One region of the Microbispora sp. H10830 genome, then DNA from elsewhere that is predicted to be linked to it. Evidence: riboswitches for the same ligand, from Rfam matches in the RefSeq annotation. Region 1 holds a riboswitch; the other holds the start of a gene.
What was found. A riboswitch is a leader RNA that binds a small molecule or an ion and turns the genes downstream of it on or off. The one in region 1 is predicted to bind cobalamin.

Region 2: linked by a shared signal. The riboswitch ahead of HHX35_RS13665 (ribonucleoside-diphosphate reductase subunit alpha) and the one ahead of HHX35_RS22850 (CbtB domain-containing protein) in region 1 are both predicted to bind cobalamin.

The regions. Positions count from the first base shown of each region.
Region 1 covers NZ_JABBWX010000009.1:72,953-80,401, forward strand. Annotated here, with positions in the region: gene HHX35_RS22825 (glycoside hydrolase) at 1-486, opposite strand, end outside; gene tsaA (tRNA (N6-threonylcarbamoyladenosine(37)-N6)-methyltransferase TrmO) at 1,429-1,860, opposite strand; gene HHX35_RS22835 (YceI family protein) at 1,894-2,502, shown strand; gene HHX35_RS22840 (NAD-dependent protein deacetylase) at 2,575-3,378, shown strand; gene HHX35_RS22845 (CbtA family protein) at 3,386-4,132, opposite strand; gene HHX35_RS22850 (CbtB domain-containing protein) at 4,152-4,364, opposite strand; cobalamin riboswitch at 4,395-4,599, opposite strand; gene cobF (precorrin-6A synthase (deacetylating)) at 4,624-5,382, shown strand; gene cbiE (precorrin-6y C5,15-methyltransferase (decarboxylating) subunit CbiE) at 5,379-6,596, shown strand; gene cobM (precorrin-4 C(11)-methyltransferase) at 6,596-7,348, shown strand; gene HHX35_RS22870 (cobalt-precorrin-6A reductase) at 7,336-7,449, shown strand, end outside.
Region 2 covers NZ_JABBWX010000004.1:275,492-282,940, forward strand. Annotated here, with positions in the region: gene HHX35_RS13660 (ribonucleotide-diphosphate reductase subunit beta) at 1-37, opposite strand, end outside; gene HHX35_RS13665 (ribonucleoside-diphosphate reductase subunit alpha) at 34-2,370, opposite strand; cobalamin riboswitch at 2,506-2,736, opposite strand; gene HHX35_RS13670 (tripartite tricarboxylate transporter substrate binding protein) at 2,782-3,720, opposite strand; gene HHX35_RS13675 (hypothetical protein) at 4,045-4,668, shown strand; gene HHX35_RS13680 (hypothetical protein) at 4,734-5,003, opposite strand; gene glmS (glutamine--fructose-6-phosphate transaminase (isomerizing)) at 5,104-6,921, opposite strand; gene HHX35_RS13690 (hypothetical protein) at 6,930-7,205, opposite strand.

The DNA of each region.
Region 1 (7,449 bases):
CAGCGTGCCGCCGTTCCTCGCGTCGCCGTTGTCCTTCATGTAGCCGGGGGCGCTCCAGGCGTCGGCGAAGAAGCGCTCGACCCCGTATCTCCGGGCCGCCTTCGCCATCCAGACCTGGCTGTTGTCGTCGCCGTCCCAGACGTACTTGGGCGGTGCGGCCGGGCCGCCCGGGTCTTCCGGCTGGATCGAGACCATCTGGTCGTACGGGACACCCGCCGGCCTCGCTCCGATGCCGAGCCGGAGGACGCTGAGCCCGGCACCCTTCTCGCGGCTGAACCACAGGTCGAGGATCTCCCGCTGCTTGTCCTCCGGCAGGGCCTTGATCAGCTCATTGCGACGGAACGCGGTGGAGACGCCGAACCCGTCGATCTTCTGGTACTTGGCGCTGTTGTCGATGTCGATGGCGACCGCCGACGCGGCCGCCGGCTGCGCCTGCCAGATCAGTGGAACGACGAGCAGTGAGGCCAAGATCAGATGTCTACGCATGGCTACTCCGGTGGTCGGTTGTCGGGGGAGGCTTTGGCGCCAGAACAGGGATCTCGGGACCTTTCGGCAAGGCCGGCGGTTCGCGACAGGGCTTCGCGCGCGAGTCTCTCCCGGTGCGGCCAATCATTGATAGCGTTAACAATTTCGGCTGATGATTGGGGTGGAGGAATCGTGCGCATACCTGAGATTGCCGCGGAACCCCGAAGTTTGGCAGGGCCCGGAAATCGCACCGAATGTGAACACCCATAGTGATAGCACGCCGGATAGTCCGGCTCAATACGTCGGGCCGGATTGGCGAAAATTTCAGACCGCTCCTCCGGTCCGACGGGTGGGAATCCGCTCCCCGGCCGTAGGGTCGCGCGCTGTGCCTGTCGGCCCGGCGACGGATGCCTTCATCGGGGCTCCGCTCGCATCGACCGGCCCCGGCCATGGAAGGGCCGGATTGATGACGGCTCTACCTGGGCAAACGCCGTGTCGTCATGAGGACCCTTCTCGGGTCGCACGGTCTCGGCTGCTGTGTGGACGCTCTTGACGGCCGTTAGCGGCGGACCTAAAATCCGGCCCGAAATATCAGTCCGAGTCCGAAAGTTTCTGATCGATTACCGGTAATAGCTCACACAGTCGGGCCGGTGGGTGAAGCCGGGCGGCGGACGGTCACGGGGTTGTTCCGGCGTGTTCGCCGGTTCGTGCGCCCGTCTCCCGCCACTCGGCGCGAAATCCCGCGTCGTCGAATTCCGCATGATTCGATCGCCTGTGAGCTTCGCGCCGAGGCGCGCACCCGCCCTTTTCGCAAACGCCGATCGCATTCATCGGCTTCATCGGCGTTGGGAGGGGCGCAAAGCCGGCACCGACCGCTGGGCCTTCATCTGTCTGGGGGGACCCCGTGACATGCGGGCTCAGAGCGTCACTTAAATCTACAACGTAAAGGAGCTCGGAAGGTTGTCACTGCTCGACCGCGTCCAGCACCGGCTTGATGTCGATGACAGGAGTGCCATCGATGGCCTCCAGCGGGTGCACACGCAGGCCGCGGACCGGGTCGGCCTCCAGGACCGTGGCCCGGTGCAGGCCGATCGGGTTGGGGCGGTCCGGGGAGCGCGTGGCGAACACGCCCGTCAACGGGTTGCTCGTCTCCCCGCGTGGGTGAACCCGCAGCGTTTCGCGATCGGCCTGGTGGAACCAGGTGAGGACGAGCACCTCGTCGCCCGCCGTCACCCCGTCAAGGGCCTCCGCGACGGCCGGGTCGACCTCCAGCCAGGCGTCCGGCGCGCCCTCGCGCCCCTGCCGCGGCGCCTCGGTGCGGTCGGTCAGCACAGACCGTACGACGCCGACGGGCCGCACGGTGAATGTCTCGGTGAACGTCTCGGGCTCACTCATGATCCGTCTCCTTCGGACGATTGGATCACCACGATGTCATCCGGCGCCGACATCTCCGGCCCGTTCCGCGGGAATGCCCACGAAATGGACGTCGAGGCGGGCACGTACGCGTTGGGGCCGAGGTCCGGCCGGCTCCTGGTCCTCACCGGCCGCGCCGGGCTGGGCGCCAAGGCCGGGCACGATCTGACGATCGAGGTCACCCGGTGGCGGGGCGAGACGGCGGTGACGCCGGACGACCCGGCGGGCTGCCGGGTGACGGTGGAGGCCGAGGTGGCCTCGATGCGGGTCCGGGAGGGCACGGGCGGAGTCAAACCGCTCACCGACTCCGACCGCGTCGAGATCGAGAAGAACATGCGTGACAAGGTCCTCAAGGCGGATCAGCACCCTCTGGTCACGTTCCGGTCGACCCGTGTCGAGGGCGATCCCGAGGCGTTCCGCGTCGAGGGCGACCTGACGATCGTGGGCGTCACGCGGCCGGTCACGGTGGAGGGCGCGCTGGCGGACGGGCGGGCCCGTGGCCGGGCGACCGTGGTGCAGTCCGAGTGGGGCATCCGCCCCTACTCCGCGTTCTTCGGGGCGCTCAAGCTGCGTGACGAGGTCGAGGTCATCTTCGACGTGCGGCTGGGGGAGGGGCGGGGCTGACATGTGTGATGCTTCGTGCACCATGGATGCGTGACTGTGGTGCGCGACGCGGCGATTGCCGAGCGGTGGGGCATGCTGGCCGATCTCGTGACCGACGGCGAGGTGGTGGTCCTGAGCGGGGCCGGCCTGTCGACCGAGTCCGGGATCCCGGACTACCGAGGGGAGACCGGTCGCAGGCGCAGGGCCGAGCCGATGACCTACCAGACCTTCGTGAGCAGCGCCGCCGCTCGCAGGCGCTACTGGGCGCGCAGCCACTTGGGATGGCGTCACATCGTGGACGCCGCTCCCAACGCCGGGCATCGCGCGGTCGCCGAACTGCAGCGCCGTGGCCTGGTCGCCGGGATCATCACCCAGAACGTGGACGGCCTGCACCAGGCGGCGGGCGCGCGCGAGGTCGTCGAACTGCACGGCAGCCTGCATCGGGTGCGCTGCCTGGCCTGCGGCCATCGCACCTCGCGGCACGCGCTGGACCGGCGCCTGCGCGCGGCCAACTCCGGCTGGCGGGCCCGCTCGGCGATGATCAACCCGGACGGCGACGCCGTCCTGGCCGCGGACGAGATCGAGACGTTCCGCACGGTGGACTGCGAGAGCTGCGGCGGTGTGCTCAAGCCCGACGTGGTGTTCTTCGGCGAGAACGTGCCGCCGTCTCGGGTCGAGGAGTGCTACGCGCTGACCGAGCGGGCCGGTCTGCTGCTTGTCCTGGGATCCTCGCTGACCGTCATGTCCGGATACCGGTTCGTCCGGCGCGCCGCCGCCCGCTCGATCCCCGTCGCGATCATCAACCAGGGGCCGACCCGGGGTGACGGCGAGGCGCTGATGACCTTCGACGTCCCGCTCGGACCGGCCCTCACCTCTCTCCTGGAGACCCTCCGTTAGCGGGGAGTCATGCCGTTCCGGCCGGACGCGGTCGCGCCTCGGTGCGGACACCCTGGCGCAGGGAACGCTCGGTGAGGCCGCCGAACAGCAGCCCGATGGCGGCCCACAGGACGAACTGCACGCCGAACGACGACACCCTGAACCACCAGAGGGTGTCGGCGGGGAAGTCGCCGGAAACCTCGTTGACCCGGGGCAGCAGGGCGTACGAGACGCCTACGAGGACGGCGTAGACGACGAAGCCCGCGAGGGTCGCGTTCCAGCCGCCCAACCGGGGTGACAGGGCGCGGCCCGCGTACGTCGCGACCGCGACGGCCAGCAGCGCGATCAGGATCATCGTGAAGTACAGCGCGGTCCGGCGGCCGATGGTGTCGGGGTTGCCGACGGCCGGGGGATTGGGCGGGTACTTCAGGATGGGGGTCACGTACACGACGACGAATCCGGCGGTCGCGACGACGAGGGCCGTGGCGCGGGCGCCGAGGGCGCCGAGGCGGCCGTGGGCGAAGGCGTACGCGATGGAGAAGAAGCCGCCGAGCGCGGCGCCGTAGACGAGCAGGGCGGTCAACAGGCCGATGGTCTCCTGGACGGTCCGGCTGACGAGTTCGGGCTCGGCTGCCTCCCCGGCAGCGGCGGCCTTGGTCTCCTCGATGGAGATGGCCGCGGCGACCTGTGGTTCGCCGGCGAACCAGGCCACGACGTACGCGAGCAGCGCGGCCGCGAGGCCGACGAGCATGCCGCGCACCAACAGGGAGCGCATGGTGGGCATCCGGCGGGCCTCAGTGGCAGGGGAAGCCGAGGAGGTGGCGGCCGTCGTGCACGAACTCGTGCACGGTGTGCCCGCTGATGAGGTGGGTGGCGCCCTGCTCCGCGCCGACGAAGTAGACCAGGATGAGCCCGACCACGGCGGCGAAGATCGCCCAAGGCAGGATCTCGCGTACGGGGATGGTGACCGGCAGGGGCCGGGATACGGGAACGGCCGGCTGAGCCATGTGAATTTCTCCTCACGGGGTCGCTCGCCCCGGTGATGGAGGACAACGGGTCAGTGTCCTGACTCCCGGTTCATCGTGTCGCCCGACCTTCCAGCCGTCTCGGCCGTGGTCATAAATGGGGACACTCCCCGGTCACAGTGGCGGGACCGTCCTGGATTCGCACCAGGTTCCTGCGCACCGTCGCCTCTGTCTTGATTTGTCCTCTAGAGCGTGCACCGTCTGCATAAGTACGTCAAGCCGTGGTCCATACTCGTGACCTATGAAGCGCGTCCTCATCATCGGCATCGGCGCCGGGGACCCAGCCCACCTCACCTTCCAGGCCGCCGCGGCGATCGCGTCGGCGGACGTGTTCTTCCTGCTCGACAAGGGCGCAGAGAAGGACGGCCTGGTGCGGCTGCGGCGCGAGCTGATCGCGGCCCACGCGCGGGAGCCGTACCGGACGGTGGAGGCACGCGACCCGGAACGTGACCGTACGAGCGGCGCCTACGTGGAGGCGGTGGCCGGCTGGCGGGCCCGGCGGGCCGACGTCTACGCGCGGCTCATCGCCGAGGAGGTGCCCGAGGACGGCGTCGGCGCGTTCCTCGTCTGGGGCGACCCCGCCCTGTACGACAGCACGATCGCCATCGTCGAGGACGTCCTGGCCAGGGGCGGGGAGCCGTTCGACTACGAGGTGATCCCGGGGATCAGCAGCGTGTCGGCGCTGGCCGCGCGGCACCGTGTCAGCCTGACCAGGGTCGCCAAGCCGCTGCACATCACGACCGGCCGCCGGCTGCCCGCCGACGTCGAGGCCGCCGACGACATCGTGGTGATGCTGGACGCGGGATGCGCGTTCGCCGACCTGCCGGAGGCCGCCGGCGCGGACGTCTACTGGGGCGCTTACGTCGGGACCGAGGACGAGATCCTCCTCGCCGGGCCGGTGCGCGAGGTCGCCGGCGAGATCCGGCGGCTCAGGGCGGAGGCGCGCGAGGCGCACGGCTGGGTCATGGACACCTACCTGCTCAGGAAGCCCGCTCGATGAGACCGGTGTCGGTCGTCGGGATCGGCGCGGACGGCTGGGCCGGTCTCACCGACGCGGCGCGCGCCGAGCTGATCGCCGCGGACGTCGCGGTCGGGTCGGCCAGGCAGCTCGCGCTGCTGCCCGCGTCGGTGGCCCCCGAGCGGGTGCCGTACCCGTCGCCGCTGGTCACGGGGTTGCCAGGGCTGCTCGACACGCACGCGGAACGCGCGGTCGTGGTGCTGGCGAGCGGCGATCCCATGTTCTTCGGGGTCGGTGCGACGCTGGCCCGGCTGCTCGGACCCGAGCGGCTGCGCGTGGTGCCGCACGTGTCGTCGGTGACGCTGGCCTGTGCGCGGCTCGGCTGGCCCGCCGAGGGCGTCGAGACCGTCAGCCTGGTCGGGCGTCCGCTCGCCGCGCTGACCGCCGCGCTCGCGCCGGGCCGTCGCGTCCTCGTCCTCAGCGCGGACGCGGGCACACCCGCGCAGGTCGCCGGCTTGCTGACCGAGCGGGGATACGGGGCGAGCCGCGTCACCGTCCTCGGCGATCTCGGCGCGGCGACCGAATCGCGCCGTGACGGCACGGCCGCCGGCTGGCCGGGCGCCGAGCCGATGCCGGCCCTGAACATCGTGGCGGTGACCTGTGCCGACGTCCCGGACGCCGAGCCACTGGGGTGGGCCTGCGGGCTTCCGGACGACGCGTACGAGTCGGACGGGCAGCTGACCAAGCAGGAGGTGCGCGCGGTCACCCTGGCCAAGCTGGCGCCCCTGCCGGGCGAGTTGCTGTGGGACGTGGGGGCGGGTTCGGGAAGCGTGGCCATCGAGTGGCTGCGGGTCCACCCCTCGTGCCGGGGCGTCGCCGTCGAGCGCGACCCCGTACGGGCGGACCGCGTCAGGCGCAACGCGGACGCGCTGGGCGTGCCGCGCCTGCGGGTCGTCACCGGTTCCGCGCCGGACGCGCTCCACGGGCTGCCGGCCCCGGCGGCCGTCTTCGTGGGTGGCGGTGTGACGGGGACCGGCGTGGTCGAGACCTGCTGGGCCGCCCTCGCCGCGGGCGGAAGGCTGGTTGCCAACGCGGTCACCGTGGAGTCGGAGGCGGTTCTCGCCGCGTGGCACGCGCGGCTCGGCGGTGACCTCGTGCGGTTGTCGGTGCAGCGCGCCTCGCCGGTGGGCGGCTTCACCGGGTGGCGTCCCCTGATGCCGGTGACCATTTGGACGGCGCGGAAGGAGCGCGAGTAGTGACGGTTCGATTCATCGGCGCGGGGCCCGGGGCGGCCGACCTCATCACGGTGCGCGGGCTGCGGGCCCTGCAGGCGGCCCCGGTCTGCCTGTACGCGGGGTCGCTCGTGCCACGCGACCTGCTCGCCGACTGCCCGCCCGGCGCGCGGCTCGTCGACACCGCCAACCTCACCCTGGATGAGATCGTCGCCGAGATGACGGCGGCGCACGCCGCCGGGCTCGACGTGGCGCGGCTGCACTCGGGCGATCCCTCGCTGTTCAGCGCGGTCGCCGAGCAGATGCGCAGGCTCGACGCGCACGGTGTGCCGTACGAGGTGATCCCCGGTGTGCCCGCCTTCGCGGCCGCCGCCGCGGCGCTGGGGCGGGAGCTCACGGTGCCCGAGGTGAGCCAGACCATCATCCTGACCAGGACGTCGGCGCGCGCCACCCCGATGCCGACCGGCGAGGACCTCGCGACGCTGTCGGCCAGCCGCGCCACGATGGTGCTGCACCTGGCCGTCCAGCGGATCGGCGCCGTCGTGGCCGAGCTGCTGCCCGCGTACGGGGCGGACTGCCCGGTGGCGGTCGTCGCACGGGCCAGCCGGGACGACGAGGAGATCGTCAGGGGCACCCTGGACGACATCGCCGACCGGGTGGTCGCGGAGGGGATCAAGCGTACCGCCGTCATCGTGGTGGGCCGGGCGCTGGCGGCGCACGAGTTCCCCGACAGCCACCTCTACTCGGCCGAGCGAGACCGGGCGTGCTCGTCCTGATCCTCGGCGGCACCGCGGAGGCGCGGGCACTGGCGGCCGGGCTGGTCGCCCTGCCCGGTCTCCGGGTGGTGTCGTCGCTGGCCGGGCGGGTCGCCGGCCCC
Region 2 (7,449 bases), on a different contig from region 1:
TCAGGTCCATACCGGGGTCGAGCAGCATCGTTCTCATTGGCATGCCTCGCAGATCTCGGGATTCTCAAGGGAGCAGGCGACGGCCCCTTCATCGGGCACGACCGGAGCGACCGCGGGGACGGTCGCCTGGGCGATCCGCGTCGCCGGGCGGGAGCGCAGGTAGTAGGTGGTCTTCAGGCCCGACCGCCAGGCGTAGGCGTACATCGAGGAGAGCTTGCCGATGGTGGGGGCGGCCATGAAGAGGTTGAGCGACTGCGACTGGTCGACGTACGGCTGCCGCGCGGCGGCCAGGTCGACGAGCGCCTTCTGCGGCAGCTCCCAGGCGGTGCGGTAGAGCGTCTTGAGCTCGTCCGGGACGGCGGAGATGTCCTGGATCGAGCCGTCGTTGAGCTTGATCGCGTCGCGCATCGGCTTGGTCCACAGGCCGAGAGCCTGAAGGTCCCGCACGAGATACCGGTTGACCTGGAGGAACTCCCCCGACAGCGTCTCACGCTTGAACACGTTGGACACCTGCGGCTCGACGCACTCGTAGCAGCCCGCGATCGAGGCGATCGTGGCCGTCGGCGCGATCGCCACGAGCAGGGAGTTGCGCAGCCCGGTCTGCGCGATCCTGTCCCGCAGCGCGGCCCACTCCTCGGGATGCGCCGGGGCGCACGGGTAGTGGTCGAGGTGCAGGACGCCGTCCGCGGCCCGCGTCTCCTCGTAGGCGGGGTGGCGCCCGCGTTCGGCGGCCAGGTCGGCCGAGGTGCCGTACGCCGCGAGCGCGATCTCCTCGGCGATGCGGGTCGACAGCGCCAGCGCCTCCGGCGAGTCGAACGGCAGGCGCAGCGCGAAGAACACGTCGGCGAGGCCCATGACGCCGAGCCCCACGGGCCGCCACTTCCGGTTCGCCGCCTCCGCCTCGGGCGTCGGGTAGAAGCCGAGGTCGATCGTCCGGTCCAGGAACCGTACGGCGGTGCGGACGGTGGCGCGCAGCCCGCCGAAGTCGACGGCGTCGCCCTCGGGGGTCAGGTGCGCGGCGAGGTTGACCGAGCCGAGGTTGCACACGGCGGTCTCGCCGTCGCTGGTGACCTCCAGGATCTCGGTGCACAGGTTGGACAGGTGGATGACGTTGCCGGGCCGCGCGGTCTGGTTGGAGGCCCGGTTGGCGGCGTCCTTGAACGTCATCCAGCCGTTGCCGGTCTGGGCGAGGGTGCGCATCATCCGGGCGTACAGGGCGCGGGCCGGCACCTGCCGGACGTATCGCCCGGCGGCCTCCAGTTCGCGATAGCGGGCGTCGAACGCCTCGCCCCACAGGTCGGTCAGCTCGGGGGCCTCCTTGGGGTCGAACAGCGACCACGTGCCGTCCGCCTCGACGCGGCGCATGAACTCGTCGGGCACCCAGTTGGCCAGGTTGAGGTTGTGCGTGCGGCGCGACTCCTCGCCCGTGTTGTCGCGAAGCTCCAGGAACTCCTCGATGTCGGCGTGCCAGGTCTCCAGGTAGACGCAGGCCGCGCCCTTGCGCCTGCCACCCTGGTTGACGGCCGCCACCGACGCGTCGAGCGTGCGCAGCCAGGGGACGATGCCGTTGGACAGGCCGTTGGTGCCCCGGATCAGCGAGCCGCGCGAGCGCACCCGCGTCCAGGCGATGCCGATGCCGCCGGAGTACTTCGACAGCCGCGCCACCTGGCCGTACCGCTCGTAGATGCTCTCCAGCTCGTCGCGGGGCGAGTCGAGCAGGAAGCACGACGACAGCTGCGGCCGGCGCGCGCCCGAGTTGAACAGCGTCGGGGAGCTGGGCAGATAGGCCAGTGTGGACATCAGGCCGTACAGCTCGGCCGCCTCGGCCACCGTGGCCGACAGGCCGCAGGCGACGCGCAGCAGGAAGTGCTGCGGGCGTTCGAGCACGCGCCGGGTGACCGGGTGGCGCAGCAGGTAGCGGTCGTAGACCGTGCGCAGCCCGAAGTACTCGAACCGGTCGTCGGCCGCCGGGTCGATCAGCGCGTCGAGCGCCTCGGCCTCGCCGGCCACGAACGCGGCGACGGCGTCGCCCAGCAGCCCGGCGGCGTGGGCGGCGGCGACCGACTCCGAGAAGGTGCGCACCCCCTCGGCCGCCGTCTCCTCCGCGATCAGCCCGCTCAGCAGCCGGGCCGCCCGGCGTGAGTTCTCCGGGTCGGCGATGACCCCGGCCGCCGCCTCCTCGATCGCCTGCCGGACGGCCGCCGCGTCCCGCGCGCCGTCCGCGCGGGCCTCGGCCTGCCGTACGGCGCCGGCGGCGGGGACGGAGCCGCGCGGGGCGTCGGGTCCACGGTCTCCCGCCGGAGCCCGCGGCCCGCCGCGCTCACGTGAAGCGGGGTCCGCGGACGCGGAGGCCGGGTCGGTGATGGTCATCAGATGCCCTCTCCTCGTCGTTCCGTGTCCCGGCCGGACCTGAGGGGAGGCATGCCGCGGCGCACGCGCACGAGAGGGAACCGTGCCGTGACGTTGCGGCGAGCCCGCCCTCGGGGCCCGGCGCGGGGCGCGCGCCGATGCGCGCGCGTCACTGGCAGGTCTTCGGACTCGCGGGCGTCCGGACGGGCTCGCGCCCGCCGGTCCTACTGGCCGTCGCTTCCCGGGCGCGCTCACGCCCAGTGCTTGGAACACAGCACGGTGCTGTGTGACGGCGGTCGTTCCCGCTCACCGCTGCGGGGCAGTCCCGGATTCGCACCGGGTTCCCTCTTGCCTCACCTGGGGTGAACCAGCAACGCGATGGATCCTACATCTTGTGGCCCTTCTCGCAAGCACCCCTACAAGTTGTGTTTTTCAGCGGAGTCCGAGATCATTGAGGAGCAGGGCCGTACGGCGCGCCTCGCCGACGAGCCATTGGCTGAAGTCGTCGCCGTCGAGCCACATCGGCGTCCAGTCGTTGCGGTCGCACAGGCTTCGCCAGCCGGGAGTGCCGGTGACGGCCCGGCACAGGTCGAGCAGGGCGTCCCGCCCGGGCGTGCCGCGCGGGGCGATCAGCCCCGTCCAGTCGGCGTACACGACCCGTACGCCTGACTCCGACAGCGTCGGCGCGTCCACCCCGGGCAGCCGCTCGGCGGAGGAGACCGCGAGCGGCCGCAGCCGTCCTGCGCGCAGGTAAGGGGCGACCTCGCGCCTGCTGCCGAACCCGAGCGCGAGCCGCCCGTCGAGGACCGCGGCGACGGCCTGCGCCCTGCTGCCGAACGCGACGTAGTCGAGCAGGCGTGGGTCGGCTCCCAGGCCCTGCGCGGTCATGCCGAGCAGCAGGTGCTCCGGGCCGCGGTCGGCGCCGCCCGCGACCCTGAGCCCTCCAGGGTCGCGCAGCAGCGCGGCGGCGAACTGCTCGAACGTGCGGTAACCCGAGTCGGGCGAGGCGACCAGCACCTCCCACTCCCCCGTCAGCCGCGCGAGCGGGACGGCCCTGGCGACCAGGAGGGGGTCACGGGCCAGCGCGCAGGCGGCCAGCAGTGCGGAATCGGCGATCACCAGGTCGGTCCGCGGCCCGCCCGTCCGGGCGAGAGCCGTCCCGCCGTCGCCGGCCTCCCGCCTGATCCGTACGGCCCGGACCCAGCCACGCCCCTCGACGAGCGACTTGAACCCGGCGGCGACGCCGTCCCCGCATCCTCCGGGCGGACCCGGGACGGCCAGTGAGAGCTCCCTGCGATGTGGCGGCGCCTGGACGCCGCACGCGCCCGCGAGGGCCAGGGCCCCCAGCGCGAGGACCGTACGGCGTCGCATGTCGGCACCCTCCTACCCGAAGAGCCCCTTACACGCACAGAATATGAGTAACTACACCATGTCACCATATAACGGACGTTACGGCTGCGGTGATCGGTAGGCGGGCCGCGGCGCTGGCCTGCGGGAGCACGAGGGCCGTGCCGCTTGCTGCCAGAGGACGTGGACATGCGGGAGGGCGGTGGCAGGAAGCTGCAATCCCCGGGCAACATGCTGCCGCCGAATTGCCTGGTTCCGGGGATATGAAAAGCGCACAGTTGATTGCGCGAGGAAAAAACAGCCCACAGAAAAGCCCGCGCCTCGCGCCCACACCCCTAGCCTGTCCGGATGGGCACCGACATCTACGGATTCATAGAGATGCGTCACCCGCACGCCGACGAGGACTGGTACGAGGGAGACGCGTGGAGCGTTTCCCTGCCTCTTTACCCGCTCTATGGCGTCAATGACTACGCGTCGCTCGGTTGCCTCTTCGGCATTCGCAACCGGCTTGACTGGGCCCCTGTCGCGGCCGGCCGTGGCCTGCCGGCCGACGTTTCGGGACCCGTCCGTACCCACTATGAGAACTGCGCGCGGTTGGATGCCGCCATTCATGGCAGCACGTGGGTCTCATGGGCGGAGCTTCGTGATCTGGACATGACCGTCCGCCCCGCCGCCCGAGGAGTGCTCGATGTGCACTCGGAAGGCGGCTACTCGATCACGCGGTATCGGATCGACGACCGGTGGCCCGATGAGGTCGTCGAGCGGTACGGCATGCCACCCTTGGGCACCTCGCCCGTCGGGGCCCCCGCGGGCCGCTGGGAGATCTCCGGACAGACCCTCGAGTACGGCCCGGTGACGCGACTGGACGTGCTGGGACCGGGCACCGGGTGGGAGCACGTCTTCGCGGTGATGCGGGCACTGGCGCAGCGGTTCGGGCCCGAAGGCGTGCGTCTGGTCGTCTGGTTCGACTGAGGGCGTCGTCCCGCTTTCGGGCGGGTTCCGCGGGCCGCGCCGGACTCCGCCGGCCCTCCTTCCCCTCACTTGCCGAGCAGGGCGTCGCCCACGAGTTGGACGGCGTATCCGATCACCGCGCCAAGGAGCAACTGGGCCCACTGCGTCCGATTGAGACGCGCCTGGAGAAGGTTCACCAGCTCCTCCAGCTCGGTCCGCTGCGGCGCCGACTCGGGCAACTGCTGCCGGGCGATCTGCCGTACGCGCCCGAACTGCTCACGGCTCCGGCGTGCGGCCCGCACCAGGGTGAACACGAGTGCGGCGACGACGGGCAGCGCCATCACGAAGTAGGTCACATGCATACCCGTACATCGGCGCCGGGCCGCGCGGCATTGCGCCGAACCCCGGACCGTCCGGCTCGCGTCCCCGGCGCGAGCCGGACGGGGAGCGGAGGGGCTACTCGACCGTCACGCTCTTGGCGAGGTTGCGCGGGCGGTCGACGTCGCGGTCCAGGGCGACGGCCGCGTGGTAGGCGAACAGCTGCAGCGGGATCGTGAGCAGGATGGGGTCGAGCTCGACCTCGTTCTTGGGCACCACGATGCAGTCGTCGGCCGCCTCGGAGGTGCGGTGGCCGACCATGAGGATCCGCCCGTGCCGGGCCCGGATCTCGCCCAGCGTGGTGAGGTTCTTGTCCAGCAGCTCGTCGTCGGGGACGATCGCGACCGTCGGCAGCTCGGGGCTGATCAGCGCGAGCGGGCCGTGCTTGAGCTCGCTCGCCGGATACGCCTCGGCGTGGACGTAGGAAATCTCCTTGAGCTTCTGCGCGCCCTCGCGGGCCACCGGGTAGCCGCGCACCCGGCCGACGAACATCATGCCCGGCGAGTCTGCGTACTTCTTCGCCAGCTCCCTGATCCGGTCCTCCAGCGTGAGGATCTCCTTGATCTGCTCGGGGAGCCGGCGCAGGCCCTCGCAGATCCTGCGGCCGTCGGCCGGCGACAGGTCGCGTACGCGGCCGAGGTGCAGGGCGAGCAGCGCGAACGCCACGGCCGTGGAGATGAACGCCTTGGTGGAGGCCACCGAGACCTCGGGACCGGCGTGCAGGTAGATGCCGCCGTCGGTCTCCCGGGCGATGGCGCTGCCGACGGTGTTGACGATGCCGAGCACCCGGCCGCCCTTGCGCTTGAGCTCCTGCACGGCGGCGAGCGTGTCGTAGGTCTCCCCCGACTGGCTGATCGCGACATACAGGGTGTCGGGCTCGACGACGGGGCTGCGGTAGCGGAACTCAGACGCCGGCTCGGCATCGGCGGGGATGCGGGCCAGCTCCTCGATGAGCTGCGCGCCCATCTGGCCGGAGTAGTACGCGGACCCGCAGCCGATGATCTTCACCCGGCGGAACGAGCGGGTCTCGCGGGCGTCCATGTTCAGGCCGCCGAGGTGGGCGATGTGGAACCGGTCGTCGAGCCGGCCGCGCAGCGTGCGGGCGACCGTGTCGGGCTGCTCGGAGATCTCCTTGAGCAGGTAGTGCTCGTAGCCGCCGTTGTCGTAGTGGCCGGCGTCCCAGTCGACCGTGAACGGCTCCTTGGCCGTCTCCCTGGCGTCGCCGGTGAACGTGTTGAACCCGTCGGCCTTGATGACCGCGAGCTCACCGTCCTCCAGGTGGACGACCTGGCGCGTGTAGCGGATGAGCGCGGCGACGTCGGAGGCGGCGAACATCTCCTTCTCGCCGAGGCCGAGCACGATCGGGCTGCCGTTGCGGGCCACCACGATCTCGCCGGGCCGCTGCGCGTCGATGACGGCGATGCCGTACGTGCCGACCACGCTCTTCAGCGCCCGCAGGACGGCCTCCCGCAGCGAGTCGGTGTCCTTGACCATGCGCCCGATGAGATGCGAGAGCACCTCGCTGTCGGTCTCGCTCTCGAACTTCACGCCCTCGCCCTCCAGGCGGCGGCGCAGCTCGTCGGCGTTCTCGATGATGCCGTTGTGCACGACGGCGATCCGCTGCTCCTGGTCGAGGTGCGGGTGCGCGTTCACGTCGCTGGGCGCGCCGTGCGTGGCCCACCGGGTGTGGCCGATGCCGCTCGTGCCCTTGAACTTCGCGGGTACCGCCGCCGCCAGGTCGGCGACCCGGCCCTTGACCTTGCGCGTCTTGAGGCTCTTGGCGTTCACGACGGCGAGGCCGGCCGAGTCGTAGCCCCGGTACTCCAGCCGCTGGAGACCTTCGAGCAGGATGGGCGCCGCATCCTTAGGCCCGACGTAAGCGACGATTCCGCACATAACCGCTCCTATCCGTAAACGATCCGCCGGAGCTGGCGCAGGGTCAGCTCCGGTGCCGCGACACGTCTTCCCGCTAGCTCGGCGGAGATTCTGGGAAAGATCTGGTCGTTCGTCAGCCCCCTCGACTTGAGTTCGCCGTGGCGGCGCCGCACGTACTCTTCCGCGGGCTCGCCGAAGTACGTCAGGACGTCGGCCACCACGCGAGCCGCCTCCCCCGGCCCCAATGAAGTGGTCCGGGTGAGGTGGCCGATCAGATCCTCGAAGGGATGCCGTGCCGTGGACACAGAGCAGGACCCTAACGCAGCAAGGACGCCGACTAACAAGTTTCCTGCCCGTTTTCGGGCAGGATCAGTCCGGAGATCGCCCTGCGGCACATCTCCGCAGTCGCCTCAGTCGTCCACCGCGACGTCGGCCACGCGAAGCGACATGACCCTGGGATCGTCGGCGAGAGGCAGCAGGTCCGTTGGCCACCAGCATCCCGATCAGGACGACGGGAAGAACCAGTGGCCGCTTCCTGCGTGTTCGCCC